DNA from 4 places in the Dorea sp. AM58-8 genome. Region 2 is predicted to be linked to each of the others. Evidence: predicted binding sites of a transcription regulator. Region 2 holds the regulator's gene; each other region holds the start of a gene.
The links. Region 2 encodes Rex, which represses fermentation and respiration genes when NADH is low (regulators of the CRP and FNR family bind a similar motif). Its sites were predicted from a motif close to ATTGTTAANTANTTAACAAT; they were not measured.
Positions count from the first base shown of each region.

Region 1 (7,531 bases), on a different contig from region 2:
CATGCTGCGGTTACGATTCTGTTCTTAGCGCTTTTTCCTTTTTTTGTACGTTCCATAGATTCTCCTTGAAAACAAAATGTAATTGTTAAATATTCTATCACAAGCCATCAGCATTCTGCAAATAGTTTGTGATAAACGAGAAGACCTTTACACATGAGCGCGTGTGAAAGGTCTTCTCAGACTTTAAACTGCTAAGCAGTTATTTGTTTGAGTTAGTTGAAGGACTGCTCTGTACGGTTAATGATCTCATCCTGCAACGGCTTAGACAGGTTGCGGAAGAAGTCGCTGTATCCGGCTACACGAACGATCAGATCCTTGTAGTCATCCGGATTATTCTGAGCATCGATCAGAGTCTGTCTGTCGATGACATTGAACTGTACATGATGTCCGTCCATAGCGAAGTAGCTGCGGATCAGGCTTGCCATGTTGTTCAGACCTTCCTCGCCGGCAACTACGTCAGGAGTGAACTTCTGGTTCAGCAGAGTACCTGCTGTTGCCAGGTGATCCATCTTAGCGCAGGATTTGATAACAGCTGTAGGACCATTCGTATCTGCAGATTTTTCAGGAGAAATACCTTCGGATACAGGTACGTTAGCTTTACGTCCATTAGCTGTTGCTCCGATAACTTCACCGAAGTATACGTGGCAGGTAGTCGGAAGCATATCTACGCCATATTTACCACCCTTCATGTTCGGACGACCTGTGATCAGATCATGGTACAGATAGAATACATCTTGCATCAGATCATCAGCGTAGTCATCATCATTGCCATACTTAGGTGATTTGTCATGAACCATACGGTAAATAGCATCATATCCTTCGAAGTTGTGATCCATTGCTTCGATTAGCTCTTCCATTGTGAAGTTTTTCTTGTCATATACGTTGTATTTAACAGCTGCAAGACAGTCAGAAATAGTTCCGATACCTACACCCTGAATGTAGTTGGTATTGTATCTTGCACCACCTGCATTGTAATCTTTTGCATTGCTGATACAGTCGTTGGTTACAACTGACAGACAAGGAGCCGGCATATATTCTGCGTACAGCTTCTCGATCACGTTGTTACCGCGAAGCTTGATATCGATGAAGTGTTTCATCTGTTTCTTGAATGCTTCCCACAGTTCTTCATATGTCTTGAAGTCTTTTGCATATCCGAGTTTCAAACCAAGCTGTTTGCCGGATACATTGTCATATCCATTGTAAAGTGTGAGCTGGAAAATCTTTGGAATGTTCATGTATCCGGTCAGGATATATGCTTCGCTTCCCCATGCTCCTGTCTCAACACATCCTGAAGAACCGCCGCGGCGTGCGTCTTCCAAAGATTTACCTGCGTTGATAAGCTCCATAGTCTGAGCTTCTGTATTGTAAAATGCAGGCTGTCCCCATCCCTTTCTGGAGATCTCGCATGCTTTCTTTAAGAACTTGGTCGGTGTTTTCTTACTGATGGTTACATTGGAGTTAGGCTGAACCAGTTTCATATCGTCCATGCAGTCAAGAATTAGATAGCTGACAGCATTAACGCCGTCTTTGCCATCTGGTGTGACACCACCGGTATTAATGTTGGCGAAGTCTGTGTAGGTAGCACTTTCTTTTAATGTAATACCTACTTTGACAGGTGCCGGCTGGTTGTAGAACTTAACCCATAAGCACTCCAGAAGCTCCAGAGCTCTTTCGTCATCCAGAATACCTGCTTCTGTATCTGCCTCATAGTATTTGATCAGATGCTGATCCATACGTCCCGGGCTGAATGCATCCCATGGGTTCAGCTCTGTTGTAACTGCAAGGTGTGTGAACCAGTATAACTGGATTGCCTGCCAGTAAGTCTGTGGAGCATGAGCAGGTACGACTTCCAGATTGGCAGCAATCTGCAGAAGTTCTGCCTTACGTGTCTCGTCTGTCTCTTTTTCAGCCATCTCGAGAGCCAGTTTGTGATATCTCTCACCAAGAATGATCACTGCATCGCAGGAGATATCCATAGCTTTCAGTTCTTCTAATTTATCCAGGGCTTCCGGATCGTTCATGAAATCCAGGGAATCCATAGTCTTTTTGATTTTTTCTTTGTAATCCATGTATCCGGTTGTGAACACCTGCTCGCCGCCGCATGTGTGTCCAGGACCTCTCTGTTCCATGAATTCTGTGAACATACCTGCCTCGTAGCAGTCGTGCCATTCCGGAGTCATCATGGAGAGAAGCTTCTCGCGCATGGTCTTACCTTTCCAATAAGGAATGATCTCTTCTGCCTGAAGCTTTCTGTCTTCTTCGGTAGTGTGGAAAGATACCAGATCACGCTCGCTCATAACGGTCATATCCTCTACGCTGTGGCAGCACAATTCCGGGAAGGTAGGAGATGCCTGTGGATCTTTACCCTTTTCTCCGACGATCAGTTCGCCGTCTCCCAGATACAGAGTCTTTTTGGAGAAATATTCTTTCAGAACCATAGATCTCATAACCGGGATAGAGTATTTACCCTCATTTTCTTTGTAGAAATCAGTCTCGATCTTAGCTCTTTCCAGGTCGATATGTACCGGAGTGTTAACGCTGAGATCTCTTAATTTCTGGATTCTTTCGTTCATGCCTCGTTTTGTTGCCATTTTCCTAACCTCCTATTTTGGTGTTTTGAAATCCTGCATCCTTGAAAAGCTGCACAAAGCTTTCCATTTCTTCTTTGGATGGTGCATGTAAATCTGTTCCTTTATATTCCATATCCAGCTTGGCGTATTTGCCGCTGCCTGTATCATGGTAAGGCAGGAGATTGACCTGAGCCGGATGGATGTCGTGTTCTTTCAGAAACCTAATCGTCTCTGTCATATTCTGTTCATTACCGTTGACCTCTTTAATAGTAGGAATCCGGATATAAATGCGGGCGCCTGCATTAGAAAGCTTCACCAGATTCTCGAGGATCAGCTTGTTGTCGACACCGATATATTTTTTGTGAAGTTCTGGATCCATAACTTTGATATCATATAAAAATGTATTCACATATGGAAGAATTGCTTCAAATTTATCATAAGAAACCTGACCACAGGTGTCAATGGTAAGGGTGATATCTTCATGCTTTAATGCTTTGGCAATTGCAAGAATGTAATCAGTTGACATGGTCATGACCTCTCCGCCGGAGAGTGTAACACCGCCGCCGGAATCTTCATAGAACATCAGGTCTTTCTTTAACTCGCGGACCAGACTCTTGACGGAGTATTCTTCGCCGATGATCTCACGGATACCTTGCGGACAGAAGTTCGTACATTTGCCACAGAGCTGACAGAGGGTCTTATCGAGTACCGGCTTGCCCTCCTGCATCGTGATCGCACCGGACGGACAGACCTTAGCGCAACAGCCGCAACCCGCACATTTCTCAGAATCATATTGAAGCTCTTGCTCATAACGCTGTGTCTCAGGGTTGTGACACCATTCACATTTAAGCGGACAGCCTTTGAAAAATACGGTTGTGCGGATTCCGTCACCATCATGTATAGAGAATTTTTGAATGTTGGTAATCAGATTCATCGCATGTTTATTCCTTTCTTTTAAGGTTTGTAGACTATGGTTTGTACTATGGTCTAAAAGTACCATATAGCGGTCAGATTGTCAATAGTTTGACAGGTGAAAACGAAAATGCAAGAAATAAAATAAAAAAATTCAAAAAAAGACTGGAAATAATTTAGACTATAGTATATAATCACGTCAAGCGTTACCAAAGAAGGCATCCTTAAAAAGGTGCCTTTTTTTGCACTTTTTTAGACAATTTATGAAATGCGTCTAAAAATCATGAAAAATGGCAAAGAGGAATTGAACTTTGGTCTAAAAAGTGTTATATTATTAACGTGTATAAAATTATAGAGGATGTCAATATGAACCTGAACGACCAGAAAGTAGTACAAAAAGATATGGATTTTCTTTATCTTGGGAATTTGAAGACTGTGACGTTTAATCTTGCACTTCCTGCAAAAGGGAAGTACGGATCAGAGATTAACTGGAGCTCAGGAGAAGAGCGTTTCCTTGATACAGATGGCAGGGTGAACCGTCCGTTATATGGCATGGGAAACCGGGAAGTGCTTTTGACAGGTACTTTTACATACGGAGAAGCTACTGCCAGCAAAGTATATGCAGTGACGATCCTGGAACAGGAGAATCCACAGCAGAATGCAGACACATATCCTATAGAAGTTACTGTACAGGGAAGACCTGATAAAGATGCAGAAGTTTATCAGAACGCAGAGGCAGAGATCCGGATACTTCCGGGGAATGCATTTTACGAGGCTCAGGAACGGATGCATAAGTATTTGCTTTCGATGGATGATGACAGTATGCTGTATCATTTCAGGAAGGCGTCGGGGCTGGACACCGGAGGAGCTGACAGTCCGGATGGATGGGACGCCGATGAGAGCAAGCTCAAAGGACATACCACAGGACATTATCTTTCAGCACTGGCACTTTGTTATCGGGCTACAGGAGATGAGAAGATCCGGGATAAGGCAGTCTACATGGTAGACGAACTGGGAGAATGCCAGCGAGCATTTCAGAATATAGATGGTATTCAGAAAGGATTCTTAAGCGCATACTCGGAAGAACAGTTTGATCTGTTAGAAGAGTATACACCATATCCTAAAATCTGGGCTCCATACTATACACTTCATAAGATTATAGCAGGACTGTTGGACTGTTACCTATATATAGATAAGAAAGAAGCGCTTTCTATTGCAGAGCAGATGGGAGTGTGGACCTGGCACAGATTATCACAGCTCCCGGAAGCACAGCTTAAGAAGATGTGGAGCATGTACATAGCCGGAGAATTTGGCGGTATGAATGTGGTAATGGCACAACTTGCTGAACTGACGGGAAGAGAAGAATTCCTGAAGTGTGCCGGATTATTTGATAATGATAAGTTATACCGACCACTGATGCACTATCGGGATCAGTTGAATGGAATCCATGCGAATCAGCATATTCCACAGATTCTGGGAGCAATAGAGATCTATAAAGCATCAGGGGATCTGAAGTATCTGGAAATGGCAAGAGCGTTCTGGACGACAGTAACGGAGAACAGAACATATGCCACAGGAGGTGTCGGTGAGGGCGAAATGTTCCAGGGGTACCGGGAGATCGGAAAGCTTCTGACAGCATCGACTCAGGAGACATGTGCTTCTTATAATATGCTGAAGCTTACCAGAGAACTGTATCAGATGGATCCTGACAGCAGGTATATGGACTATTATGAAAAGACTCTTTATAATCACATTCTGGCAACGCCGGATGAAAGCGGGAGCGGAGAAAGTACTTATTTCTTTCCGCTTGGACCGGGGATGAAGAGAGAGTTCTTATTTGAAAACAGCTGTTGTCATGGAACCGGCATGGAGAGTCACTTTAAGTATCAGGAAGGTATGTATTTCCAGAAAAGGGATGCATTCTTTATAAATATGTATATACCGTCTGAATTTAGCCAGGATGATATGAGGCTTCATATGGAGTGTGTATCACAGCGCAGACAGGAATATGAACTGAGGATTCAGAATGGCACATTTCGGAAGTTATATCTTCGCTATCCGGAGTGGGCAGATGAATGTTTGCTGGAGATGGATAGAGAAGTGTTGGAGACGAAGAAAAATAAAGCCGGGTATATCGAAATTACGATGCACTCCGGTGATGTGAAACTTCGGATTCGGTGGATGCCGGGATGGAAGGTACTCCGAACACCGGATGAACCGGAAAAAGCGGCAATCCAGTATGGACCATATATTATGGCAGCAATTTCGGATGAGAAGGAGTTCCTGGAACTTCCAATCAAAGAGAATGAAATCGCAGATCGGGCGGAATGGATGGATGAGTATGAAGACGGCCTTGCATTCAGACTCGGAGACTGGAAATGGATTCCGGTTTACGAAGTAGGAGACAGAGCGTATCATGTATATACAATTATTAAGTGAAAGGCAGGTATAAGCAGACGTTATGAATCGATTAGAAGAATTAAGAAGCTATATGGAAAAAGAAGGACTGGACGGATTTTATATTGCAAAACCGGCTAATGTCAGATGTATCAGCGCATACACCGGCGATGATTCGTACCTGTTTATCGATAAAGCAAATCAGTATTTTATCACAGATCCGAGATATACCGAGCAGGCAGGCATGGAGTGCCCGGATTATGAGATCATTAACTGGAGATCAACCAGTATTGGTAATGTGATCGCAGAACTGTGTAAAAAGGATGGCGTTAAGACCATTGGTTTTGAACAGGATTATCTTACATTTGCAACATGGAGATCCATGCAGGATACGATTGATGCTGAATTAGTACCTACACTGAACGTAGTTGAGAGATTCCGTGAAGTGAAGACACCGGAAGAGATCCAGAAGTTAAGAGTTTCCTGTGATATTGCTTCCAGAGCATTTGATAAGATTCTTCAGGACATCAAAGTAGGAGTGACAGAGAAGGAACTCGCTTCCAGGTTATCACATTACATGGTAATGGAAGGAGCAGATACCAAGCCGTACGGCGGAATCCTGATCTCAGGACCTAAGACATCACTTCTTCATGGCATTCCGGGAAATAGAGCCCTGGAATACGGAGATTTCGTGCTGATGGATTATGGATGCCAGTATGATGGCTATCTTTCCGATATGACAAGAACTGTAGTTGTCGGTAAGGCAACACCGAAGCAGAAAGAAGTATATAACATTTGCAGACAGATGACAGAGGATGTTGAAGCAACAATCAAACCGGGAGTTACTGGTGAGGACTGCTATCAGGCATCTCTGAAAGCGATAGAAGGAACTGAATATATGCCGTATAACTATACGGGAATCGGTCATGGAGTAGGCTTGTTTGTACATGAGCTCCCATTTATTGGTAAGAACCATACCGATGTGCTGCAGGCAGGCAGCGTAATGACAGTAGAACCAGGTATTTATATCCCGGGATGGGGTGGTGTCCGGATCGAAGATCAGGGTATCATTACAGAGGATGGATATGAGAACCTGATAAGTGCTACACATGAGCTAATAGAACTTTAAAGAAGGAGGACGACTTATGAAAAAGAGAGTATTAGCTGCATTTTTAAGTATGGCTATGGTGGCAGGTCTTGCTACAGGCTGTGGAACACCAGGTAGTGGAAAGTCAGACAGTGATTCTGCTGATGGAAAAGTATTCCGTTATGCTGTAAACACACTGCCGACTACACTGGATCCGACTAAGGGACAGAGCATTGGTGACAATGAGATCCAGCATGCTGTTACAGAGGGACTTACCCGTAACACAGCCGGTGATGTCAAGCCGGGAATTGCAGAGAGCTGGGATGAGTCTGAAGACGGACTTACTTACACGTTCCACCTGCGTAAAGATGCAAAATGGAGTGATGGAGAGCCAATTACAGCTGCTGACTTCGAGTACAGCTGGAAGAGACTGGTTAATCCTGAGACAGCCAGCCCATATGCATTCATTGGTGACTGCTTGAAGAATGGTCAGGCCATTGAGCAGGGCAACATGGATGTTGAAGAACTGGGAGTTAAGGCTGTAGACGACACTACACTTGAGGTG
Region 1 covers NZ_QSDM01000010.1:77,574-85,104, forward strand. Annotated here, with positions in the region: gene DXA18_RS08935 (TetR/AcrR family transcriptional regulator) at 1-3, opposite strand, end outside; gene hypD (trans-4-hydroxy-L-proline dehydratase) at 213-2,591, opposite strand; gene DXA18_RS08945 (trans-4-hydroxy-L-proline dehydratase activase) at 2,596-3,504, opposite strand; gene DXA18_RS08950 (beta-L-arabinofuranosidase domain-containing protein) at 3,849-5,921, shown strand; gene DXA18_RS08955 (M24 family metallopeptidase) at 5,944-7,008, shown strand; gene DXA18_RS08960 (peptide ABC transporter substrate-binding protein) at 7,025-7,531, shown strand, end outside.
Region 1: DXA18_RS08945 (trans-4-hydroxy-L-proline dehydratase activase) is a predicted target of Rex. The motif match lies at 3,582-3,601, and genes of this name have one in related genera.

Region 2 (7,531 bases):
TCTCTCGGTATTCTCTTACCCAAGTCACAAACAAATTCATAGCTGAAACGACCGGACAGATCACTGAGCGTCTCTACCGGAAGGTAATTGTCTCCGTCCCGACCGATAAGTACCACGCGGTCTCCATATGCCACATTTTCAATTTCTGTACAATCTACCATAAACTGATCCATACAGATTCGTCCGAGGATCGGGGCTTTCTTGCCATGGATCAATACAAAGCCTTTATTAGACAGACTTCTCGGATATCCATCTCCATATCCTACCGGTACAGTTACAATCTTGGTCGGACGTTCGGTCACAAACGTACCGCCATAACTTACCGGAACTCCTGCCTCTACCCATTTCACATGGGAAACATGACTGATCAGTTCCATAGCTGGTTTCAGATGTACATGCTGCTGATCTACTTCGTCTGAGGGATACAGGCCATAAGTAGAAATACCTGATCTTACAATATCCATATAGGTCTCTGGCAAATCAAGAATCGCCGCACTGTTTGCACAGTGATAATGCTTAAATGTGACATTTCTGTCCTCCAGTGCTTTACGCATCCACAGATAGCGCTCCAACTGTTTATGGGCATAAGCTTTGTCTACTTCATCTGCTTTGGAGAAATGTGTATACATTCCTTCCATCTCAATGCCTGGAAGCTTTGCAATCTCTGCGATTGTATCTGCATTCTCCTCATCGATCTGGAATCCAAGTCTCGACATTCCAGTGTCTAATTTGATATGGACGTACGCTGTCTTTCCAAGCTTTACTGCTGTCTCAGAAATCTGCTCTGCGATTTCTTTCGTATAACAGGTGAAACGGATCTCATGTTCAATTGCTTCTGCCTGCTGTGATGGAAAAACAGGACCCAATACAAGTATCGGTTTCCTAATACCGTTTGCACGCAGAATCACACCCTCATCCGGTGTGGCTGTAGCAAATCCCCACAAGTAGTTTTTTTTCTCCAGATCACATGCGATTGGTACCGCCCCGTGACCGTAGCCATCCATCTTGACAACAGCCATGATCTTAGTCGCATCACCAACCGTTTCATGCATCTGATCCATATTATATTCTATGGCGTCCAGATCAATTCTGGCACACACTCTTGTATATTCTTTCATCATTTTTCCGCCTTCCAGTTTTCTGTCATTTGGATCGCTGATCCAAGTGCATCAGCAAGATCCCTCGCCAATACACTATAGCACCCCATTTCATTTCTTGCAATATCTCCCGCAAGTCCATGGAGATAAACTCCAAGAACAGCGGCATCATAATTATCGCATCCCTGCACCATAAGTCCGCCAATAATTCCGGCCAGCACATCTCCGGAACCTGCTTTTGCCATTGCAGCATTTCCGGTAAGATTCACATACATTCTTCTGCCCTTTGCTCCCACAAAAGTACGTGCATCTTTTTGTACCAGAGTAACATCTAAAGTTCTTGCCGTCTGTTCCAGGACCTCTCTTCGATGCATTTGTATCTCGTTGACAGGCCGTCCTGTTAATCTGGATAATTCCTTCAAATGTGGAGTCAGTACATAATTGCCTTCTGCCAGCAGGTCCTTCCATTCCGGATGCGTCGCCAATATATTAATTCCGTCCGCATCAATCAGACATGGCACATTTATTTCTTTCAAAACGGTATTTACAATCAGATCTGCTACATCAGATCTTCCAAGACCTGATCCTATACAGACTGCATCAGCCCACTCCAGTACCGACAGAAGACTTGCTTCGTCATATTCCGTATATGTTGTGATAATAGCTTCCGGAATCAGCTGCTGTAAAATACTTCGGTTATCTTCAGTGGTATAAATGCGTACGAGTCCTGCTCCCATGCGATAAGCAGCACAGGCGCTTAAGAATGCAGCTCCTGCCATTCCACTGCTTCCGGCAATTAATAATAATTTTCCAAATGTACCTTTATGCGCATATGGCGGACGTTCAGGCAGAAGTTTGGCAATATCACTCATTTCTAATGCATATGCAGTATCCAGCTGTTCCTTTACTGTAAAACTGTCAATTCCGATATCTGTCACGCAGACTTTTCCGGTATACAATGCACCGGGAAACAGAAACAGACCCAGCTTTCGATCCTGGAATGTTACGGTTGCATCTGCCTGAAACGCTTCACCGAATACACGTCCATCCGTAGCTGAGATACCGGACGGAATATCAACCGCGAGTTTCCGTCCCGATGACATATTCATATGTTGAAGTATTTCCAGATAGTGTCCTGTAATCTCACGATTCAATCCTACACCAAACAATGCATCAATTACAATGCTGTAATCATTATCCTGCCATTCTGTGAGAAGAATTCCTCCACGCTGTTCGAACTGATCCATCTGATATATACACTCTTCTGTTCGGCTTGTCATCCGTCCGGCAAATACTGCTGTCACCTGGCAGCCTTTCTCTTTCAGAATGCTTCCAATAGCAAAGCCATCGCCTCCGTTATTTCCTGATCCACACACAATGCATACATGTGTCAGCGGCCACTTTTGTTCTTCTATATAATCAGTACAGGCTGCAGCAGCCCGTTCCATCAGTGTTCTGGATGAAACTCCCAGATCCTGTATAGTATGACTGTCCGCACTTTTCATCTGTTCCGCATTTAATAAATACTGCATATACTTCCTTTCTGCCTTAGGCGCAGATCACTGCAAAAAAAACGACGTGTAAAGAAGTCTGCTTTCACAGCCCGCATTACACGCCATTATTCTGTCTGTTATTTGTCTGCATGATCCTCATTATATCGACTGATATTATAAGATAATCTCATTAAGCTTTCTGATAAATGTACACTTTCTACAATTACATTATCCGGTACATTCAGATCTACATGCGCAAAATTCCAGATGGCCTGAATACCGGCATCTACCAGATCCTTCGCCACATCAATTGCGCATTCCTTCGGAATTGTAAGAACTGCAATCTCGATATTATTCTCTTTAATGAAATCTTTCATCTCACTCATCATACGAACCGGCACATCACGAATTGACATACCTCTCAGTGTAGGATTCACATCAAAGATACCTTTCAGGATAAATCCCTGATTTTCAAAATGTGAATAATTTGCCAAAGCCTGTCCCAAATTACCTGCGCCAACGATTATAAAATTATGCTTGTTCTCCAATCCAAGGATTTTACCAATTTCAGTATGAAGATATTTTACATTATAACCATATCCCTGCTGACCAAATCCGCCAAAGTTGTTCAAATCCTGTCGAATCTGTGATGCAGTAAGTTTCATTCTTTTACTTAAATCATTAGATGATATACGTTCGACACCATCTTCTAATAATTCACCCAGATATCGGTAATATCTTGGAAGTCTGCGAATTACCGCCTGAGAAATCTTTCTTGTCTCCACTGTTGTTCACCTACCCATAATATTATGGAATAATTATATCTGATTGTTAACACAAAGTCAAACTTTTGTACAAACTTTCATTAACTTTAGTTGTATTTTCTGTTCTTTTCGGTATAATGATACACAGAGAATTATGGAGGTGTATCATGATTTTAGCATGTCATGATGTTTCCAAAGCATTTGGGGAACACGTTATTATACAAAATGGCTCTTTTCATATAGAAGACCATGAAAAAGCAGCCCTTGTCGGTATCAATGGTGCCGGCAAGTCTACTCTTCTGAAAATGATCGTCGGCGATCTTACAGCTGATGGCGGTACGATCACCCTTACAAAAGGTAAGACACTTGGTTATCTGTCCCAGCATCAGGAGCTGGTATCCGGCAATACAATCTACGAAGAAGTACGTTCAGCCAAGGCCGATGTCATTGCCATGGAAGCAAGAATCCGCGAGATTGAAAAAGAATTAAAAGATCTGACCGGCGATGAACTGGAAAGCCGGTTGAATACTTATCATAATCTGACCAGTGCCTTTGAACTGGCAGACGGATACTCCTATGAAAGCGAGATTGTCGGTGTATTAAAAGGTCTCGGTTTTGCTGAGGATGAGTTTGACAAGCCCGTAGATACGCTGTCCGGCGGTCAGAAGACTCGCGTATCTCTCAGTAAGCTTCTGCTTACCAGGCCAGATATTCTTCTGCTGGACGAGCCTACCAACCACCTGGATCTGAATTCCATTGCATGGTTGGAGACCTACTTATTGAATTATTTTGGAGCGGTATTGATTGTATCCCATGACCGATATTTTCTGAATAAAGTTGTTACAAAGGTCATTGAAGTAGAAATGGGTAAACTTTCCGTATTTCAAGGCAATTACTCTGCTTACGCCGAGAAAAAAGAAATGCTCCGTGAAGCAAGATTAAAAGAATACTTAAATCAACAGCGTGAGATCAAACATCAGGAAGCTGTTATTGAAAAACTCCGCTCTTTCAACCGTGAGAAGTCTATTAAGCGTGCAGAAAGCCGTGAGAAGATGCTGGATCGTATTCAGCCTGTAGAAAAGCCTCTGGAGCTTCATACGGATATTCATTTAAAGCTGGAGCCTTCTGTCGTCAGTGGTAATGACGTGCTGTCGGTAGAACATCTGTCCAAAGCATTCCCGCCACATACTTTATTTCAAGATATCAGTTTTGAGATCCACCGCGGCGAGCACGTAGCGATCATCGGTGACAATGGAACCGGAAAGACTACACTGCTGAAGATACTGAATCAGGTTATTCCGGCAGACAGTGGTACTTTTACCCTCGGTTCCAAGGTAAAAATCGGTTATTATGACCAGGAACATCACGTCCTGCATATGGACAAAACAATCTTTGATGAGATTTCTGACGATTATCCGACGCTAACCAATACACAGATCCGAAAGACACTGGCGGCTTTTCTCTTTACCGGCGATGAAGTGTTTCAGCAGATCAGTTCTTTAAGCGGTGGTGAACGTGGGCGTGTCTCACTTGCCAAGCTCATGTTGTCTGAAGCAAATTTCCTTATCCTGGACGAACCTACCAACCACTTGGATATTACTTCTAAGGAAATTCTTGAAAAAGCTCTGAACGATTATACCGGTACGGTACTCTATGTATCTCATGACCGATATTTTATCAACCGTACAGCTACAAGAATTCTGGAACTGACCGAACAGACATTTGTCAATTATATTGGTAACTATGATTACTATCTTGAAAAGAAGGATGAACTGACCCAGGCTTATACCGGCGTCTCTTCCGCTCCATCTGATGTATGTGCACCGGAACCAGAATCTCAGGCTAAGCTCAGCTGGCAGGAACAGAAAGAAGCACAGGCTAAGGAACGCAAACGTCAGAATGAATTAAAAAAGACAGAAGAACGCATTACTGAACTGGAAGAACGTGACGGCGAGATTGACGAACTAATGGTTCAGGAAGAGATCTATACCAATTCTGTAAAATGCCAGGAATTGGCACTGGAAAAATCTAAAATCGCAGAAGAATTAGAAGAACTTTACGCCAGATGGGAAGAACTGGCGTAACAAACAGATATATGAAAACGCCCGCTAATAAACGGGCGTTTTTATCATGGTAACGAACAAAATATCTGTAAAATCAGCTGAGTTCCGGTACTTTCCTGCTACATGCAATTGCTCTGGCACCATGTCCAATGTGGCAGGCTACACTTAATGACAACGGATCCATATGCACTTCATATTCCGGAAATCTATTTTCCACTTCTGCTTTCCATTCTTCAGCTTCTTCTGCCGAACAGGTATACGCAACCTGCAGATACATCTCCTGTCCTGCAAACCGCTCTGTCAGATCCTTTTCCATTGCATCCAACATCGTCTTCTTCGCGCTCTTCCATCCTCTTGACTTAGAAAAAGAATCCAGCTTTTCTCCCTGAATCGTAAGAACCGGTTTCAGATTCAGGACTGAACCGATAGCTGCTGCTGCGGGTGTTACGCGACCACCTTTTTTAAGATATTTCAATGTATCTACCGTAATATAGATGCTGGCCTCCAGCTTCTCACGCATTAGAATATCATGGATCTCCTTCGCGTTCATTCCTTTTTCTGCCAAAGCAATGGCATCCAGAACCGATTGTCTCATGGTAACCGAAATACGTTGATTATCTACCACATATACTTTACCATCCATGTCCTGCGCAAGCATCTGCGCAGTGGCACAGGAACTCGACAATCCACTTGACATCGGAATATGCACTACCTCATCATATTCTTCCAGTGCTTTCTCCCATATATCCAGCACATCTCCCGGCGAAGGCTGCGAAGTAGAAATGTCTGCATCCTGAGTCAGACGTTCATAGAATTTTTCCTGAGTCAGAGATATATCTTCGTAGAACAGTTCTCCGTCAATATAAAAAGGCATCGGAAGAACAAAGATTCCAAGTCTTTTTGCTTCCTCCTGTGTAATTCCACTGTTGCTATCTGTAACAATTGCTACTCCGCTCATGTTTAAACTTCCTCTCTAATTCTTAAAACTATGTATCGGTGCAGGGATTCGTCCCTGTCTGTTTATAAATGTGCTGCAGTCAAACTCATTCACCGGCATGATCGGAGCATAACCCAGTAAACCGCCAAATTCTGCTGTCTCTCCTACATCCTTACCAATAACCGGAATCAGACGGACTGCTGTCGTCTTATTATTCACCATACCAAGTGCCATCTCATCTGCAATGATACCAGAAATAGTTGCCGCACTGGTTTTTCCAGGAATTGCAATCATATCAAGACCTACGGAACATACACAGGTCATGGCCTCCAGCTTTTCAAGATTCAACGCACCAAGCGTCACTGCATCAATCATACCCTGATCTTCACTGACCGGAATAAATGCGCCGCTTAAGCCGCCCACATAAGAGGAAGCCATAACGCCACCTTTCTTCACCTGATCATTCAACATAGCAAGTGCTGCTGTAGTACCCGGTGCACCTACACGTTCCAGACCGATCTCTTCCAGGATCTCAGCCACACTGTCACCCACTGCCGGAGTCGGTGCAAGAGACAGATCGATAATTCCAAACGGAATACCCATACGTTTGGATGCCTCCCCCGCTACCAGTTGTCCTACGCGGGTAATCTTAAATGCTGTCTTCTTAATCATCTCACACAGTTCCTCAAAGCCCTTGCCTCGCACCTGTTCAATTGCTTTCTTTACAACGCCAGGTCCACTGACACCTACATTGATCACAGCATCTCCTTCTGTAACGCCAAGGAACGCACCCGCCATAAACGGATTGTCATCCGGTGCATTACAAAATACCACCAGCTTCGCACATCCCAGAGAATCATTATCTTTGGTTGCTTCTGCTGTCTCTTTTACGATCTCGCCGCACAGGCGAACAGCATCCATATTAATTCCGGTACGAGTAGATCCCACATTGATAGAACTGCACACACGTTCCGTACAGGCCAGTGCTTTCGGCACAGACCGAATCAGATTCTCTTCGCTTGTAGTCATAGCCTTTGATACCAGCGCAGAATATCCGCCGATAAAATTAACACCAACTTCTTTCGCGGCCTTATCCAGTGTCTTGGCAATCTCAACATAATCATCCGGAGTCTTGCAGGCTGCTGAGCCCACCAGAGCGATCGGAGTAATAGAGATA
Region 2 covers NZ_QSDM01000014.1:73,023-80,553, forward strand. Annotated here, with positions in the region: gene alr (alanine racemase) at 1-1,118, opposite strand, end outside; gene DXA18_RS11030 (NAD(P)H-hydrate dehydratase) at 1,118-2,629, opposite strand; gene DXA18_RS11035 (redox-sensing transcriptional repressor Rex) at 2,728-3,375, opposite strand; gene abc-f (ribosomal protection-like ABC-F family protein) at 3,522-5,438, shown strand; gene DXA18_RS11045 (DegV family protein) at 5,512-6,375, opposite strand; gene DXA18_RS11050 (PFL family protein) at 6,391-7,531, opposite strand, start outside.

Region 3 (7,531 bases), on a different contig from region 2:
GGATCTCTTCCAGCTGCTGAAGAGTAGCTTTAACGATAGCTGTCTGCTGTTCCACATTGTGTGGACCACCTGCATTAGCTCCCATCGGAACCAACGGAGCAACCGCACGTGGTGTACCAGTCTGACGTACGACTGGTGGAAGGGCTGCAATAATAACTGTAGGAATTCCAGCCTCTTCAATCGCTCTCTGCACCAATACTGCAGAGCGGTGGCAGGTACCTCATCCAGCGGTGAGGATTGCCGCATCTACGCCTTCCTCTTTAAGCATTGCTGCTACTGCCGGACCAGTCTCGTGCTTGAACTTCTCCTGGTTTCCGCCACCACCCATGAATCCAGCATGGTAAGGAGCTGTAGCTTTGATAAATCCTTCTGCTACCAATTCATGAAGTCTGTCAATTGGGAACATACAGTTAATGTCTTTGTTAACATCACTGTTATCATATCCACCATGGGATACCATCAATTTGTCTGATGGGCACTTATCATCGATCTTTCTCCATGTGAAGTCACCTGCAAGGTTGAATCTTTCCTGATCAATCTGATGTACACCTGCTGCTGTAGCAAGCGCAACTGTCATATCTTTCAATTCTTTCTCTACTGGTGTCCATACCATCGGTGGAGTAATTGGAACGAAGATTTCTGATTGTAATCCTTTAACAACCGTTAAACTCATTTTTATTCCTCCTCTTTCTTCGACCGAGCGTTCATTTCCGCTTGTTTACGACGCTCTTTTTCTAAATTGCTGACGTACTTTTCATGGATCTCAGGCCCAAGCTGTTCCGGAAAACTCATATGCCATCCGAATTCCTGACCGATCTTCGGCTCAGTATCGCAGATAAACATTCTCTTCGGAGCTTTAAAAAAGCCCAGTCTTCCTTTCAGATCGACGCTGATGCTGCAATCATCAACATCCACGCAGATACCTTCCATATATATGATTCTGTCACCATATTTCAAACGTTCGTCATTCATTTAAAACACCTTTTCTAGTTATATCCTTTGTCAATACGCTTCTGGCTAAGTGGAAGATTCTGCTCGTTCTCTACAAGATCAAGCTTGTGTCCCAGCACATCCTCAATTGCCTCTATATTAGAAGCTTTAACATTTGGATTCCATTTCTTCTCAGCCGGCTTCACTGTCTCGCCTGCCATCTGTACCTTGAGCATCTCAAGAGCACGGATTGCATCTTCGTGGCAAAGTGTGTTGTTACCAAGAACCTCGTTCTCGATACCGCCTTCTGATTTGTTGTTATCAACCATTGCTGTCATGTACTTGTTACCAACTACAAGTGCTCCCTGAACTGCACAGTATGAAAGTCCTACTACAGGAACTCCTCTCATACCGATCTGCTCGTGGTGGCTAGCGAAGTCGATATGGTTATTTCCGAAACCTTCTGTTGTAACGAAAGCTCCATCAACATCCATCATCTCTACTGTCTGACCAAGTCTCTCAGATACGTAGAACTTCTCAGCATTGATCTGTGGAGATCCAACAAAGATTACACCACAAAGGTCGATCTCTGGATCAGCGAGTGCCTCAAGTACCAGTGGCTCTCTCCAGTAATGTCTTGTCATCTCTTTAGATGCAGGTCCGATACATGTAAGAGCATGGATACATCCATCAAGAACTTCCAGTGGGCTCATACATACAGGCAGGTTACCAAGGTCAACGTTAGCTCTTGCTCCAAGGATTCCGCATGGCTCTACTGGCAGGATGAAGTTATCATGCATAGCGCCCTGTCCCATGATCTCTTTACAAATAACTACTTTCTTCTGTCCTGGGTGACGAACCTGTGTAAATTCTTCTGTATCTACTACCTGATCATCTTCAAGTTTCTTCAGTGCTTCACGGATTTCCTGTGTGATAATATCAAATGCTGTATGTGCAGCCATAGGTCCACGACGTTCCATGTTTGTCTTAGCCTGAACTACGATATTACCTTTGATGAAAATCTCACCCTTATCTGGGCATCCCGGACGTCCCCACATAATGTTTTCGTCCATATATCCCTCTGAAGAACCGAACTCACCGATCTGAACTCCGCCTTCATCAGTACCAGTCAGCATCATGATAGCGCCATCGATTACTCTTGTAACGCCCTGACCGATCTTAGCTTCTCCTTCTTTTGTAGCGATTGGCTGAACGTCCATGATGGTCTCTGAATATGTGTGGTACTGAGCTGGTGTGATGATTTCCAGATGAAAATCTTTAACAAGCTCAGAATCTGCGATTACATCCGCTTCAATGCCTTCACGAATGTAAAGTGTTGTTCCTTCGATTGTTGTCTCCGGTCCTCTCTTAACTTCTGTGATTGCAAAATGTTTTCTTGTAAGGCTTCTTACAACCTTTCCTTCTGTTGCTAATGTCTCTGCTGTAGGAGCTGCAACTGGAGCCGCCGCTGTTGCTGTTGCTGCCGGAGCAACCTCTACTACTTCAGAACCGCCTTCGCCAAGCGCACCAACCGGAATTGAAAGATCAATGTCTTTTCCTTCTCCAATGTGGATTTTCAGAACTCCGCCTGCAACTTTTGCTGTTGTTGCAACTGGAGCTGCTGCTACCGGTGCTGCTGCTTCCTCTACAGGAGCTGCTGCTTCCTCTACCGGTGCTGCTTCCTCTTCTACAGAGTCTTTGTAACCCTCCATATTATCTGCTGTAAGTGGGCTCAAAGAATCACTTGTTTTTGTAAGCTTAGCGCCCAAAACCTGACCGATCTTCAGGCATCCGTCAAGATTCAGTAATCCTGAGTCTACCAGTTCATCAAAGATCGCCGGATCTTCAAGGTTGGCTGGCTCAATAGTGATTCCAGCCTCTGCTCTACAGCATAACACTGCAGGATCATTTGCGTGCTGTTTCGCTGTTTCAGCTGTGATTGACATAACATTTACCTCCTTGTTTATTTATAGATTTCTCCATATTATATATAATCGCTTCGGGATTAGAATATCGGGGTAGTTCGCTTCCCTATGCGAATTATACCGCTAATACTGCCAATTAGTCTTCTACGTTGATATCCTGGTCAACCTGCTTAGATACTGTAAGCTGACGATACTGTGCATGACCAATTGCTCTCATCACATGGTCTGTCTGATGGAATACTTTAAGTCCCATCTGTGGTGCAGAAGCCATAACCGTGTTAGAACAGTCTGAACAGTTACCAATGATGATGTATTCACATCCATCTTTCTTGAACTGCATGTTGTTCTTAACCTGACCCGGGCAGTTACCTGGACGCAGACACTTCAGTGGTGCACCCGGCTTGTTCTCGATTGCCTGTTTACATCTGCATACAGAAACAACTTCTCCATGCATCTTCTCAGCGATTGTACGCATACGAGCTTCATTGCCGCCGCATGCACAGACAAGAAGTCCAACTTTTTTATCTGTAAGATCAGGCATTCTATATGTTGTAAGAATTGCACCTGTTGTCTTAGTTGTAGGCTCATCAAGTTCTGCTGCACGTCCTGTGAACGCACCACCCATGATGATCTCACCAACTGAATCATCTTTATCAAGTCCGCCTGCCATCTCGATCAGCTCTCCTACAGAGATACCAACCGGAACGTCCATGAATACATGAGCTGCGTTGCCACCCTTGATATTACCACGAACTGTAACATTCTTAGAAATACATGGTTTCTTCTCTTCGATTGCTTCAGCGATCTTAGCAACTGTCTCGAGGTTGATTACAACCGATCTTGCTGCTGACGGAAGCTGTGTGGTATCAAGGTTAACGCCCAGACACTCACGAACTACTGCACGTTCTTCACCCATTGGGTAGATATCCGGAAGCAGATGAACAGAAATGTTCTCCTCATCCTTCAAAGCATCCAGAAGTGCAAGAACTGCTTCTCTGTTCTTCTTCTTAATAGCAAAGATTGCTTTATCTGCTTTTGTAATCTCCATGCAGTATTTTACTCCACGGATAACTTTGTCTGTCTGCTCGATGGTCTGCTTAATATTGTGAGCAAGACCCGGCTCACACTCAGAGTCGTTGATCAGAATGTAGCTGTGCTCCAGTTTGAAGTCTTTTGGAAGTTCTGGGTTGATATCCTCTCTGAACTCACCCTGCTCTGTTGCGGATAAGTCGATATTCAGCTTAATTCCTGTCGGGAATCCCGCTCCACCCATACCTACAATACCAGCCGCCTTGATCATATCAAGCTTTGATGCATCTTCCGGCACATCAATCGGCACGAACTCATCTGGCTGTTCTGCATCTGCCTTGATGACGATACGGTCTTCAAGGATCTCAGATACTTCACCGTAAACGCTTGAGAAGATATTAGCTCCCAAGCCTGTTGGTGTGGCAATCAATGTACCTTTTTTTACCTTATCACCTACAGCTACGCATGGGGCACAAGGTGCACCTACGTGCTGACGTAATAATAACTGTACTTTTTCCATGACACACATCTCCTTTTCTCATACTTTGATTATTATATTAAGTAAAGACGAAATACTTTGAACCTATCCCGCCCAACTTATCCGATTGTATCTATAGGTAAAATCTATAGGCAATTTAGTCTGTCAAACTTTTATCACGTTTGTCAAAAGACTATCTTTTTCTATATACTTCAATAGCTTTCTTTTGGCGGAGGCATGTGGGAATCGAACCCACCCAGGACGCTCCTAACGCCCAACACTGGTTTTGAAGACCAGGAGGCACACCAGTTGCCCATCTACCCCCGTATTACATATCATGCCTACTTAAGACAACACATAAAAAGCCTTATTTCAAGAGCTTTTTCACATTTTTATAATATCAAAAAACCATTGACTTTTCAAGGCATTTCAGCCATAATGAGTATAGAAAGATTGAACCCGGTACTAGACGACAGACTAGACCGGGTTATAGAATACGGTCTATTTGTTAATATTTCATCATTTTACCGTATTAAATTGTTTTTTTACAAATACATTATCATAGATTTTATCAATACTTGTTATTTTTTCATTTATGGCATTTATAGAATTTATCTATAAATTATGACTTTAAAGGAGGGTAATGCTATGGAATTGAAAGCAAATGTGAACTTTGACCGATTTGAGGCTGCACTTCAGGTAGTAGATGCGCACACAGTTGGTGAGTTCTGTCGTATGGTCATCGGAGGATTCCCTGAACCAGAAGGCAACACAATGATCGAGAAGAAAGATTGGATGGAAAAGAATTATGATCATGTTCGTACAGCTCTTATGTTAGAGCCTAGAGGACATCATGATATGTTCGGAGCTTTTCTCTGCGAGCCAATCGATAAAGAGGCTGATCTTGGTGTTATTTTCATGGATACAGGCGGATACCTGAACATGTGCGGACACTGCACCATCGGAGCTGTTACTGTAGCAATCGAGGCTGGACTCGTTGAATCTCACGAAGGAGAGAACAGCGTAGTTCTGGAGGCACCTGCCGGACTCATTCGTACAACTGCAAACGTTAAGAACGGAAAGGTAACTGGTGTTACACTTACTAACGTACCTGCATTTGTATATAAGGATAACCTTACCGTTAATGTTGACGGAAAAGAGATTCCTTATACCATCTCATTCGGCGGAAGTTTCTTCGCACTTGTAGACACCACTAAGCTTGACATTGGACCTATCAATGCTAAGACAGTACCGGAGTACATCTCTCTCGGCATGAAGATGCGCGACCTGATCAACGAGCAGGTTGAAATTCAGCATCCGACACTGGACATCACAGAAGTTGACCTTGTAGAGTTCTACGGACCAACTCCTAATCCGGATCATGCTACCATGAGAAATGTCGTAGTATTCGGAGATGCTCAGGCTGACCGTTCACCATGCGGAACAGGTACAAGTGCTAAGCTTGCTACTCTGCACAAATGGGGCGAGATCGGTATTGGCGAAGAATTTATCTACGAAAGCTTCATCGGAACCACTTTCAAGGGTGTTATTAAAGAAGAAACCAAGATCGGTGATTACGATGCAGTCATTCCTATGATCACAGGTACAGCTAACCTGACAGGTGTTGGTACATACCTGATCGATCCGGAAGACAAGTTAAAATATGGTTTCTTAATTGGTTAATCTGTGATATAATCGCTTGGAGAGCAACCGAAGGCGGGTTCTTAATAGAACTCGCCTTTTTTAGAAGGTATAAACCTGTTCCATCTATCGGTTATCTCTCCACACATTATACATAACAGAAGGGGAATGATTATATGCCGCGGAAACGACAATCCACAAAAAGCCGTATCGTTAAGTCTGCATGGAATCTGTTTTACAAAAACGGATATGACGACACCACAGTAGAAGACATCATCACAGCATCCAAGACATCGAAAGGCACCTTTTATCATTATTTCAAGAGTAAAGAAGGGCTTTTGAATACCTTGTCTTATCTGTTTGATGAAAAATATGAAGAATTATATAATGTAGTAGACCCCAACTTATCGTCCTACGACAAATTATTATTCTTAAATCATGAATTATTTTATATGATTGAAACCAGTATTGACGTCAGCCTGGTTGCTTATCTGTATTCAGCCCAGCTGGTCACTAAAGACAAACGTTCTTTGTCCGATCACAAGCGCTTTTATTATGTATGGCTTAGCGAGATCATACAGAATGCACTGGACTCCGGTGAATTTGCACCAACTTCCTCTGCTAAAGATCTGATGGATATCTATGCCATGTTCGAGCGCGCACTGCTGTACGACTGGTCACTCGTAAAAGGGAAATTCTCTCTGACAGAAAAGAGTGATTCCCTGTTGCCACATGTACTGGATGCATTTGTAAATGGATTATAAAAAAACGGTTCGAGACCATCTGATCTCGAACCATTTTTATACCATTAATTCATGCATTTCCTGTTCCTGCACACCAATGCTTTCTATCACCTTCCGGATCGTGTCACGATCCTCTATTCCTGCACACCATGATAAACCGCAGCCCGCCGAAATCTCACGCGGTACAGGAATCAGTCTGCCAGGAGCTCCTGCTTCTTTACAGGCTTTCTCCATAGCCATCGCATCTGTGGTCGTGTGAAATGTCACAACCAGCTTTAATTCTTTCTTGCGCATGTCTCTTCTCCTTATTCTTCATCCACAGACAATTCCTGAATTGCACGAATGGCTGTGTCCACTTCTTCTTCTGTATTGTAATGAGAAAAACTGAATCGCACAGCTCCCTGTCCGACCGTTCCGAGTGCTTCATGCATGAGTGGTGCGCAGTGTGCTCCCGGACGGATCGATATATCATAATCCATCAACAGGGCATCTCCCACTTCCGAGGAATCATACGCTCCAATATTCAATGTAACAATCGGGCAACGATTCTTCGTAGAGAAATCTCCGTATACCTTTACATTCGGAATATCCTTTACGCCTTCGTAGAATCTCCACATCAATTCCTGCTCTCTGGTGCGGATCTTATCAATGCCCTCTGCCATCAGATATTCTACTGCCGCATGGAGTCCTGCGATTCCATGACCGTTCAGAGTTCCCGCTTCCAGCGCTGTCGGCATTTCCTTCGGATGTGTTTTGCTATAGGTCTGCACTCCGCTTCCGCCGCT
Region 3 covers NZ_QSDM01000002.1:101,373-108,903, reverse strand. Annotated here, with positions in the region: gene prdB (D-proline reductase (dithiol) protein PrdB) at 1-673, opposite strand, end outside; gene DXA18_RS02150 (CBO2463/CBO2479 domain-containing protein) at 676-972, opposite strand; gene prdA (D-proline reductase (dithiol) proprotein PrdA) at 987-2,876, opposite strand; gene DXA18_RS02140 (proline reductase-associated electron transfer protein PrdC) at 2,992-4,404, opposite strand; tRNA gene DXA18_RS02135 (tRNA-Sec) at 4,590-4,687, opposite strand; gene DXA18_RS02125 (proline racemase family protein) at 5,011-6,045, shown strand; gene DXA18_RS02120 (TetR/AcrR family transcriptional regulator) at 6,180-6,767, shown strand; gene DXA18_RS02115 (DUF3343 domain-containing protein) at 6,804-7,040, opposite strand; gene DXA18_RS02110 (aminotransferase class V-fold PLP-dependent enzyme) at 7,052-7,531, opposite strand, start outside.
Region 3: DXA18_RS02125 (proline racemase family protein) is a predicted target of Rex. The motif match lies at 4,867-4,886, and genes of this name have one in related genera.

Region 4 (7,531 bases), on a different contig from region 2:
TCCCTTGAAAATTGTACAAAAATACAAACATTTATACAAACATTTGATTTAAGACTATCACATAATAAAATCGAAGTCAACGGAGAATGTCAAAACTTTGACAGGACAAAAAATGAAAATTTACAACATGTCGAAAAAGAGGTAAAAAAAGATTGCAGACACTGAAAAAAGCATCTGCAATCTTAATAAAAGTATGAGGGAAATATGTTTTATTAAATCTCGTATCCGGCGAAGTATCCTTCATGAAGAGCTTTACTTGCAAGACCTGTTCTTACAGCATCTCCGATAACTCTTACTTCCGGTACGAACTTCTTCAGTTCTTCAGAGAATGGATCATAATTTCTGGAGCCCATTCCGACTACGATATGGTCGAAACCTCTCAGCCATTCTTCTCTTCCGTCTGTTGTGTACTGGATCTTAACATCGTGATCAGTAACTTCCAGAACCTTAGCGTTAACATAGCTCTTAACACCTGATCTGTGAAGGCTGTCCATCAGTACATTACGGTTCGGCAGACATACATTTGTCATAAGCTGTGGCATCATTTCTACCAGAGTTACTTCTACATCACCGATGCTTCCTGTTTTTACAAAGGAAGCCGGACGAGCGTCTGTCATCAGCATTTCAGCTGTCTCGCAGGCAACTTCTCCACCACCGAGGATACATACAGTTCCCTTCGGTACGGTCACCTTACGGCTCAGGATATCATGAGTAGTAGTTACAGGGTAATCGGTCAGACCTTTGATGAATGGTGGAACAAACGGTCTTGCACCGGTAGCTACGATAACTGCATCAGGAGCAAATTCCTTAATATCATCTACAGTAGCTTCTTTGTTGAATTCAAATGTAACACCTGCTTTGTTAGCACGGTATGTAAGGTGTGATAACCATTTACACATTTCCTGCTTACCAGGAGTAACAACAGCCAGTGCAAGCTGTCCGCCGACCTGACAATTCTTCTCCCATACAGTTACGTGATGTCCACGCTCTGCTGCGATTACGGCTGCGTACATTCCGCCAGGGCCTGCTCCGACAACCAGTACGTTCTTCGGAGTATCAACCGGGTTAAATGGATAATCGTATTCGTGACCAACCAATGGGTTGATGTGACACTGACATACCGGATGCTGTGGATCCTTAGGAGTTACACAACGTCCGCCGCATGAAGCACATGGTGTGATGTCATCGAAACGGTTCTCACGGGCTTTGTTCGGAAGATCAGGATCTGCAAGTAACGGACGTCCGAGAGAAACACCGTCTACCAGTCCACGCTCTACGATATCTGCAGCATAGCGGATGTCGTTGATCTTACCAACAACGAATACAGGGATATTAACAACTTTCTTAATCTCAGAAGCTTCGTATACGTTACGTCCGATCTTCTTGCTGTGTGATGGGATGATATCCTGCATATCTTCGTACTGAACACCACCGGATACTTCTAACATATTAACGCCGGCTGCCTCGAACTTCGGAGCAAGGTATAACATTTCTTCCAGACTGTTACCACCTTCGATACGCTCTGAACCAGAGATACGAAGGATGATCGGGAAGTCTTCGCTTACGTTTTTACGACATTCTTCAATGATCTCAAGGATCAGACGAGCACGGTTATCGATTGTTCCGCCGTATTCATCCATACGTTTGTTACGCAGTGGAGAAAGGAATGCACCTGGAAGCATGTAAGCATGTGCTGCGTGTAATGCGATACCGCCGCATCCTGCTTCTTCTGCACGGCGTGCAGCTTTTCCATACTGTTTGATGATCTTCTGGATCTCTTTAATAGTAGCCGGTCTTGAAACATCACCATTTGCATTTGTATTTATAGATGGTCCGATCGGAGTAATACCTTTCATAGCGCAGATAGATTCCGGACCCGGGTGAATGATCTGTGGGATCAGTTCGCTTCCTGCATCTTTTACACGAGTTGCGAATCTCTTGAACTGAGGAACCAGAGAGTCCTTATCAAGAGCAGTAGTCTTTCCAATATACCAATATTTGTGGTCAACAGTTACAGCGTCGATTACTACGTATCCTGCGCCGCCTTCTGCACGACGGACGAAGATGTCTGCCAACTGTTTTGGTACAGTTCCGTTAGTTGCTTCATAATGCATGCTCATTGGAGCCATTGCAATACGGTTTTTTAAAGTTGTTCTTCCAAGCTGAAGAGGCTGGAAGATCTTTGCATCTTTCATATCTGTGATCATTTTGTTCCCTCCTGAACATATCGAAAATTTATCTGTTGAGCATAGTATAAACGAATCTCGAAGACGGTGTTTCACATTTTTTTGTTAAATAATCTACATTTTTCGAAAAAATCATGACAATTCACTTCTGCAAATGCAGACAAAAAATGCAAAAACACTACAAGCATAAAAAAGAAAAAATGATTAATTAGAAAAATGTGATAGGAAAAATTGATTTTTTGTACATTGCTTGTGCACTATATTTTGGAATTTGTTCCGACACATAGTATGTGCTCGTGTTAAAATTTAGACAAGCTTTTAAAGGGAAGGTAAAGCTAGAGATACTATTTACTACCGTATAACGAACAGCTTCCGATTATATATTCAGACAAGTGATTCCCGTACCGGTCTGGATTATATGGCGGAACGATGACTCCTATTAACCTATTTAATAATGAAAGAAAAGAGGACGATTTCAAAATGAGTTATGATGCATTGTTTTCTCCAATTAAATTGAGAGGTCTTGAACTGAAGAACAGAATTGTACTTCCTGGTATGAATACCAAGATGGTTAAGGACAAACATCACGTAGCAGATGATATGATTCAGTACCACGCAGCACGTGCAGCAGGTGGATGCGGACTGAACATTGTAGAGCTGGTATCTATTTGTAAAGAATGTCATGCGTATTTATATTTCGGACTGTATAGTGAAGCAGACAGAGATGAACTGAAGAAAGTAACTGAAGCAATCCATGAAAATGGTGGTAAGGCAGCTGTTCAGATCTGGCACGGAGGATTCGTACCGGCTGACTTCTTTGACAAGACAAACGTAGAAGAGACACCGGATACAGTTACAGTAGAGCGTATCCATGAGATCATTAAGCAGTTCGGAGAGTCTGCTAAACTGGCTGTAGAAGCTGGATTTGATGCACTGGAGTTCCATGGAGCACATACATATCTTCCACACGAATTTATGAATCCGTCTCTGAACAACCGTACAGATGAGTATGGTAACCAGAGCCTGGAGAATCGTTGCCGCTTCAATCTGGAAGTTATCCGCGAGATGCGTGCTAACATGCCAGAGGATATGCCACTGCTTATGCGTCTGGATGCAGTAGATGAGTTACTTCCTAAGAATACAACTGTAGAAGAGACTATCCAGTTCGTTAACTGGGCAGAAGAAGCAGGCGTAGATGCAATCGACCTTTCAAGAGGTAATGCACGAAGCCTTGCAACAGTATACGAAGTACCGCCATATAACCTTGAGCCAGGTTTCAATATGGAAAACATCGCTAAGATCAAGAAAGCAGTTAACATCCCGGTAATCGGTGTTGGACGTGTTAACATGCCAGCACTTGCTAACAAGCTGATCGAAGACGGCGAGATCGACATGATCTCTATCGGACGTGCACAGCTGGCTGATCCAGAGTGGTGTAATAAAGCAAGAGAAGGTCGTGAGGATGAGATCCGTCGTTGTATCGGATGTACAGAAGGATGCTACGACAAGGTTATCGATCCAAAGGCTACACATATCACATGTACACGTAATCCAATGCTCTGCCTGGAATACAAAGGTATGCCAAAGGCTGAAAAGGCTAAGAATGTTATGGTCATCGGTGGAGGTATCGGTGGTCTGGTAACAGCAGAGATCCTGAAGAAACGTGGACACAATCCGACAATCTACGAAGCATCTGAGAGAGCAGGTGGAAGATTCAGATTAGCTGGTAAAGCTCCTAAGAAACAGGAATTTGAAGCAGCTGTTGACTGGGAGATCAAAGAATGTGAAAGACTTGGCATCGAGATCAAGACAAATACAACTGTTACACCAGAGATGATCGCTGAGATCAAACCGGATCATGTAGTAGTAGCTATCGGTTCTGAGTTCGCTACACCGGATCTTCCGGGCGTAGATGGAGCTGACATTGTTACAGCAGAGGATGTTCTGGCTGGTAAGGCAGAAGCCAAAGGTGAGATCCTGATCCTTGGTGGTGGTCTGGTAGGATGCGAGACAGCAACATACCTGATCAACAAGGGTGAGAAGAATGTTCGTATCATGGACAGCAGACGTGTTGGTAAAGCAATGGGTATGCTTCGTAGCATGTTCCTTGATATCGAATATCCTGGAAAGACAATCCAGAAGAGCAACCGCAGCAAGGTTACAGCAATTGGTGATCACACAGTAGATTACAAGTTCACAGATAAATTCAAGAAGACAAGCAATAAGTCACGTAGCTTCGATACATTAGTACTTGCTACAGGAGCTAAGTCTCGTCCGACAGCAGACCTGACAGCTAAATGTGATGAGCTTGGAATCGCTTACAATGTAATCGGCGATGCTAAGAAAGTACGTATGGGTATTGACGCAACAGCTGATGCATATAAAGTAGGTATGGAGGTATAAAAATGACAGTAGAAGAACGCCTTGAGGCTTTGGAAAAAGAATTACAGCAGATTAAAGATGTACAGGCAATTAAAGAACTGAAGAGTAAATATTTCCAGGCTCTTGATACAAAGAACTGGGATGAACTTGAGACTACAATGGCACCGGATATCGAGACAGCATATTCTAATGGTAAGCTGGTATTCCACGGACCAAAGGAAATCACAGATTACTTCAAGAAATCTATGCCTAAGACAGAGATTACACTTCATCAGGGACATAACCCACAGGTATGGTTTGAGAGCGACACAGTTGCTTACGGAAAATGGTATCTGGAAGACAGACTGATCTTCGCTAAGGGTGATCCATATGAAGGACTTCAGGTAGAAGGATCTGCAATCTACACAGATAAATATGTTAAAATCGATGGTGAATGGCTGATCCAGGATACAGGATATATCCGTATCTATGAAGAGCAGTTCATGCGTGATGAGACACATCGTATCCGCAAGAACATGTTCGCACCAAAGAAAAAGAAAGTCGTTAAGAAAAAGAAGACAGCTGCTGTAAAGAAAGAGCAGTAAAGTAAAGCGAGAGATGCCGCTGTGCCAGTCTGGCATGGCGGCATTTATCATGCCAGGAGGAAAGTAAAGTGCTGCGCAAATATCTTAGAAAATTTCATTATAAATACCGTTTCGTACCGTGGTACCGCAAAGCGTACTATTATAAATGTAAAAAGGATAAAATGGATGAGATCATTGCTAAATATAAGGAGCCGGATGAACTTGCCGATCCGAAATATGTGAAAAAATTAAAGAGGGATATGATCCGCTGCCTGTTTAAATATGGTTCTTATTACAGTGAGTATTTTGCATTTGGATATGAGGGACAGGACGCAGAGTATCGTAATTCATCATTACAGAGGGCATCCGTCTGAGTTATTATCCGCGCATGAATCAGCGAAAGAATACCGATCTCCTGGAGAACAAGTACCGGACCTACAAGAAATTCAAAGATATGTATAAGCGGGAAGTTATCCGCATTTTGAAAAATGAAAAACCGACCGAAGAGAATCTGGCAAAACTTCGCGAATTTGCGGAGCGGCATGAGAACTATGTGGTGAAACCGGTGTATGCAGCTTTCGGCAACGGTGTCAGAGTAGAGAATCTTGGTATGTATGATTCTGTAGAAGAGGCACATCAGGAGTACAGTAAGAGCGGCGCAGTTATCGAAGAAGTGATCGTACAGGGTGAAGCGTTGTCGAAGATTCATGCAGGATCCGTGAATACTCTGCGTATTCCAACCGCCATCATTAAGAATGAAGAGGGCGAACCGGAGATAAAATTATTCCATCCATCGATCCGAATGGGCCGGGGAGATAGCTTTGTGGATAATTTTAGTGCGGGAGGAGTCAGTGCACTCATTGACGCAGAGACAGGAGTCATTTATACTGATGGAGCGGACAAAAAAGGACACACGTATGAGTGCCATCCGGACAGTGGTATCAGATTTAAGGGATTCCAGATTCCGAAGTGGGATGAGGCAGTCTCTATGGTCAAAGAAGCAGCTATGATGATCCCGGACAATCATTATTGCGGATGGGATCTGGCTTACAGCAGAGACCACGGCTGGTGCATGGTGGAAGCTAACTGTACGGCACAAATGGGTGCAATGCAGATGGTGACAAAGACCGGAAGAAAGTACGAACTGGAAGAGCTGATAAAGCAAATGTAACGATGAATTAGAAAGAGGATACATATGGGACAGACAAATAGTTTTACAAGACTTATCAATTCGAGAAAGCATATCAGATTATATGCCAGAGAATATGCCGAAGAGCATGGACTGAATGCATCTGAAGTAGAGAAGGATATTATACAGGCTAAGAAATACAATCACATTTCTTTTGGCGAATATGCATGGACCGGATTCTATGATCTGACACAGGAACAGAAGAAGACGGTATCTACACTCTGGTCCCGTATGGAATTTCGTAAGAAATTTACAGACCGACGTTATATCGGTATGTTGATGAATAAATATATATTTTCCAAAGTATTTGATGAATTTTATGGAAGAAAATGTGTGCAGGCTTCCGATGTGACGGAGGATGTACTGAAAGAGCTGGCGGAAGGAACCGGCAAGGTTGTATATAAGCCAAACTGCAAGGGGATGGGCAAGGGTGTCCGTGTCCTGCCGGTAACCTGTGCAGAAGATATAAAAGATGCACTTGATCACATTCGGAATGGCGGCAACGGAATCATAGAAGAATACATCTGCCAGGATAATGTGCTGAGTGAACTGAATCCAAGTGCAGTGAGTGTGGTGCGATTTTATTCGGTAACGTCTCCATACGGAACCCATCTGTTTGCGCCGGTGCTGACTTCGGCACTGCACAAAGATATCGCCAATGGCTGCCAGGATGCGCTGACTGCGGTAGTGGATATCCGTACGGGAAAAGTGCTCACAGATGCTGTGGATCAGAACAAGATGGAAGAATATACGGTGCACCCGATGACAGGCGTGGCTTTCAAGGGGCTGCAGCTAAATCATTGGGATAAAACACTGGAAATGCTGAAGCGGGCTGTGCCGCTTGGCAAGAAGATCTCTAATATCGGCTGGGATGTGGCAATCACAAAGGATGGACCGGTATTGATCGAGGCCAATACCATTCCGGGATTTAATACCGCTCAGTATGCGGGATATGGATGGATCACAGATGGTTATGGATATCAGCCGCTGTTTGATGCGGTCAATGACATTCCGTTTGTAGATGACGGAAGATATGAACGAGTAGTTATGAGATTGGAATAGAAAGATAGTAGAGGAATTACAGATGCCGGACAAGATTAAGATGTATTATTCGAAATTGCGGAATATGGGAGACTGTCTGAATGAGCTGATCGTAAAGGAATGCTTTGGATATGAGGCAGAACGCCATTCTTTTCTGGATGGGGAGATCT
Region 4 covers NZ_QSDM01000005.1:19,149-26,679, reverse strand. Annotated here, with positions in the region: gene DXA18_RS05555 (oxidoreductase) at 213-2,207, opposite strand; gene DXA18_RS05550 (oxidoreductase) at 2,667-4,589, shown strand; gene DXA18_RS05545 (nuclear transport factor 2 family protein) at 4,592-5,152, shown strand; gene DXA18_RS05540 (hypothetical protein) at 5,221-5,505, shown strand; gene DXA18_RS05535 (sugar-transfer associated ATP-grasp domain-containing protein) at 5,520-6,302, shown strand; gene DXA18_RS05530 (sugar-transfer associated ATP-grasp domain-containing protein) at 6,327-7,382, shown strand; gene DXA18_RS05525 (hypothetical protein) at 7,405-7,531, shown strand, end outside.
Region 4: DXA18_RS05550 (oxidoreductase) is a predicted target of Rex. The motif match lies at 2,482-2,501, and genes of this name have one in related genera.